One region of the Embleya sp. NPDC025285 genome, then DNA from elsewhere that is predicted to be linked to it. Evidence: riboswitches for the same ligand, from Rfam matches in the RefSeq annotation. Region 1 holds a riboswitch; the other holds the start of a gene.
What was found. A riboswitch is a leader RNA that binds a small molecule or an ion and turns the genes downstream of it on or off. The one in region 1 is predicted to bind cobalamin.
Positions count from the first base shown of each region.

Region 1 (2,181 bases):
GCCTGGATCAACTACAAACCGCTGTACGACGTGATCAGCCGCTCCGAGCCGGACCTGTTCGGCGTGGACGGCCCGATGACGATCTGATCACCCGAGAATCCGATCGCCGCCGTCGGCGCCGGATCCGGGCCATCCGGTCCCGGCCGCCGACCGGATCCGCCGACCGGGCGCAATCTCGCCGATATCCGGCCGCGTCGGGAGTCAAATCACCCGGTTGCGGAAAGTACAACAGCATGTACGAACGGAGCCTTCCGCGGCACTTCGCCCGCTCGGCGCGGCCCGCCCGCCCGCGCGCCCGGGTGTGGCTGCCCGAGGTCGCGAGCCCGGTCGGCCCCTCGGTGCTGTGGCGCCGGATCGGCCAGTTCGTGGTGGACGTGCTGGCGTCCGCGCTGTTGCCCGGCGCCGCGATGTTCCTGTTCGTCCTGCTGCCCACACATCCCGACGGTTCGATCCGCAGCGGCCCGCTGACCGCGACGATCACCGTCGGTGTGCTGATGGTCGCGCTGGCCATCCTGTTCTGGTACTGGGTACTGCGGCCCGCCGAGCACGACGGGCGCACGTGGGGCATGCAGATGTTCGGTATCCGGGTCGTGGACGTGTCCGGTGGGCGGGCGGGGCGGCGTCAGCTCGGGATCCGCTGGCTGCTGCTGTGCGTCGACGCGTTCGCGCTCGGCGCGGTCGGCCTGACCGCGGTGCTCACCAGCGAGCGGCGCCAGCGGGTCGGTGACCGGGCTGCGGGCACCGTGGTGGTCCGGGGCCGAGGACCCGGCCTGGACTGAGCACCGCGCGGCGTGCCTCGGCGCCGAGCCGCGCCACACCGCGCCACTCCGCATCGCACCGCAATCGCGCCCCGCCGCACCCGTCGACGATCACGCTCCGGAATGCGGCAATTGCTCGACCGCTCCGCCCGCATTGTGGTCTTGCGCACGGTTTGCAAAAGCCATCTTGTCGCCATGTCCATCCGACCACTAGTGTCGGCTCGCCGTGGTGCTCGGGAAGCCGGTTCGATGCCGGCGCGGCCCTCGCCACTGTGATCGGGAAGTTCTCCTCCACCCCCGCGGAAACGTTGATTCGTCGCCGCGGGAAGCCACTGGGACCGCTCGCGCGGCCCCGGGAAGGCGGAGATGTGAACGTACGACCCGTCAGCCAGGAGACCGGCCACGGCGATCGTCCGTCCACGAGGTGTTGGAGAGGGACCCTTCCTCATGCATATCGCAGAGGGCTATCTGCCCTGGGAACACGCTGCCGCCTGGGGCGTCGCGTCGGCCCCGTTCGTCGTCCACGGCGCCCGCGCGCTCACCCGCGAGGTACGCGACAAACCCGAGAACACGCTGCTGCTCGGCGCGTCCGGCGCGTTCTCGTTCGTGCTGTCCGCGCTCAAGATCCCTTCCGTCACCGGTAGTTGCTCGCATCCCACCGGTACCGGACTGGGCGCGATCCTGTTCCGGCCGCCGATCATGGCCGTACTGGGCACGATCACCCTGCTCTTCCAGGCGTTGCTGCTCGCGCACGGCGGGCTGACCACGCTCGGCGCGAACGTGTTCTCCATGGCGATCGTCGGCCCGTGGGCCGGCTACGGCGCGTATCGGCTGGCCCGTTCGCTCCTGGACGGACGCGGCGGCACCACACCGCTGGATGTCGCGGTGTTCGTGGGCGCGTTCGTCGCGGACCTGAGCACCTACTGCGTCACCAGCGTGCAGTTGGCCCTGGCCTTCCCCGACCCGGACAGCGGATTCGCGGGCGCGTTGGCCAAGTTCGGCGGCATCTTCTCCCTCACCCAGATCCCGCTGGCGATCAGCGAGGGTCTGCTGACCGTCCTGGTCGTGCGCTTGTTGCGGCAGTCCAGCCGCGGCGATCTGGTCCGGCTCGGTGTGGTCACGGACGCGCGGATCGCGCGCGAGGAGGAGAAGTCCAAGTGAAGCGCTCCACGAAGATCAACCTGCTGATCGTGTTGGCCGTGGTACTGCTCGCGGTCCTGCCCGTGGTGTTCGGCATGGGCGACCACAAGGACGAGCCGTTCGCGGGCGCCGACACCCAGGCGGAGACCGCGATCACCGAGAACGACCCGGACTACGAGCCGTGGTTCAGCCCGCTGTACGAACCGCCGTCCGGAGAGATCGAGTCCGGTCTGTTCGCGTTGCAGGCCGCCCTCGGCGCGGGCGTGGTCGGCTACATGTTCGG
Region 1 is NZ_JBVHLU010000005.1:68,027-70,207, forward strand. It holds gene ACZ4FV_RS05090 (class II aldolase/adducin family protein) at 1-87, shown strand, start outside; gene ACZ4FV_RS05095 (RDD family protein) at 234-779, shown strand; cobalamin riboswitch at 969-1,177, shown strand; gene ACZ4FV_RS05100 (energy-coupling factor ABC transporter permease) at 1,206-1,919, shown strand; gene ACZ4FV_RS05105 (energy-coupling factor ABC transporter substrate-binding protein) at 1,916-2,181, shown strand, end outside.

Region 2 (2,181 bases), on a different contig from region 1:
CGCACGGCGGCGGCCCAGATCGAAAGCACCCGACCGGAAACGCCACGCACCGAAACCGCCGGGACCGAAAGCACCCGGACCGAAACCACCTGACCGGAAGGCACCCGGCCGGAAACCCGCCGAAACCCATCGAAGGCGGTCGAAGGCTGCCTGAATGCGGCCCGAGGACGACCCGAAGGGGCGCGACCGCCCCAGGGCGCGGTCGGTGCGCCCGGGCCGGTCCGCGCGCCTGTATCCGAGTCGATTCGTCCATCGACCGAGTGGGATCACCCGGTTGGTGGTTACTTCGCGTTCCCTCGCGCGGTTGGGTCGGCATGGAGATCCTGCGGGCCCCGTTCGGGCCGTGGCCCACCGAGGCGTTCGAGACACCCGTGTACGAGGCGTTGGTCGCGGAGTGGCGCGACTCGGGCCGGGAGGTACCCCGGCCGGTGGACCGATGCCCCGACCGCCCGGCGCGACACGCGCGCCCATCCGGGGCCGGCCCCCGCACCGGCCGCCCCTGAGGACGCCGCCGAGGCCACCTCCGAGGCAGCCCACACCGGCCGCCGGAGGCACCCGCCGACACGCCCGGCTCCCGCCTCGCCGACCCGCCCGTCGGACGCCGTACATGCCAGGCACGCCCCGCGGCCGACCGTACGCTCCCAATGCCTCGCCCTCGCCCGCTCGGCCGCCCCGCGAAGGTCTTTCCCTCGACGCCCGGACACCACGTTCGACAGGGGCTCGGCGACGCGCGCCGCGCACAACGCCGGCGTGTCGTGCAGCCATTCGGCGGCCCGCGCGCGAGTACCGTCATGCCGGGCGTACGCCGGGAGGAGACGATTCCGCTCGGCTCGGGAGGCGCCGCGACACCCGGTGTGGACGGCATCGCCGCCGGGAGTGGGCCCGTCCCGGCCGAAATCGTGGTACGTCGGGAATCGCGACACGACACAACACCTGGGGGTGCGACGACCACCCCGCCACTACATATATGCTCTGCGACGCAGCTGGTTCGCCGTTCCGGTTCAAACGGAAAGGCGACGCAAGAGGGAACCCGGTGTGAAGCCGGGACTGCCCCCGCAGCGGTAAGCGGGAACGAATGTCGTCCTGCGGCGCCGAACGCCCGGAGGGGTTCGGCGCGCGACGACCACGGGGAACTCCGCGGCCCGCCGAGCACATCGTGCCCGGTGGCGCCCCGGCATGCCCGCGAGTCCGAATACCTGCCGGCTGTCCGCGCCTTCGGGCGCGGGGTCACTGTACGTACGAGCTCGCGAGGAGAGAGCACGTGACCGTTGTGGACAGCGTGGGCGCGACCCGGATGCGGATCGACGAAAGCCCCGAGGACCAACTGGCTACCCTGGTGCGCACCCAGGCGCGCGATCTGCCGGAGGTCGATCCGGATCGGGTCGTCCGCCGGGTCGTCGCGGGTCTCAACGAGGGCGCGGACAAGGGAGCGGCCGCGGACCTGGCGGTGCGTACCGCCGCCGAGCTGATCGCGGAGGAGCCCGCCTACTCGCGGCTCGCCGCGCGCCTGCTCGCCGGCCGGATCGCGGACGAGGCCCTCGACGCGGGGGTCACCTCGTTCAGCGCGGGCATCGCGCTCGGCCGGCGCGAGGGCGTCATCGGCGCGGAGACCGCGGCGTTCGTCGCCGAGCACGCCGCCGAGTTGGACGCCGCCGTGGACGTCGACGGCGACCGGCGGTTCGAGTACTTCGGCCTGCGCACCGTGTACGACCGCTACCTGTTGCGCCACCCGGTCTCGCGCAAGGTGGTCGAGACCCCGCAGCACTTCCTGCTGCGCGTGGCGTGCGGCCTGGCCCAGGAGCCCGGCGAGGCGATCGGCTTCTACCGGCTGATGTCCTCGCTCGCCTACCTGCCCAGCTCGCCGACGCTGTTCAACTCCGGCACCGTGCACACCCAGATGTCCTCGTGCTACCTGCTCGACTCGCCCAAGGACGAGCTGGAGTCGATCTACGACATGTACGGGCGGATCGCCCGACTGTCGAAGTTCGCCGGCGGCATCGGCGTGGCGTGGTCGCGGGTGCGTTCGCGCGGCTCGCTGATCCGCGGCACCAACGGGCACTCCAACGGCATCGTGCCGTGGCTCAAGACGCTCGACTCGTCGGTGGCCGCGGTCAACCAGGGCGGCCGGCGCAAGGGCGCGGCCTGCGTGTACCTGGAGACCTGGCACCCGGACATCCTGGA
Region 2 is NZ_JBVHLU010000017.1:42,301-44,481, forward strand. It holds gene mug (G/U mismatch-specific DNA glycosylase) at 1-93, shown strand, start outside; cobalamin riboswitch at 967-1,218, shown strand; gene ACZ4FV_RS13870 (ribonucleoside-diphosphate reductase subunit alpha) at 1,295-2,181, shown strand, end outside.
Region 2: linked by a shared signal. The riboswitch ahead of ACZ4FV_RS13870 (ribonucleoside-diphosphate reductase subunit alpha) and the one ahead of ACZ4FV_RS05100 (energy-coupling factor ABC transporter permease) in region 1 are both predicted to bind cobalamin.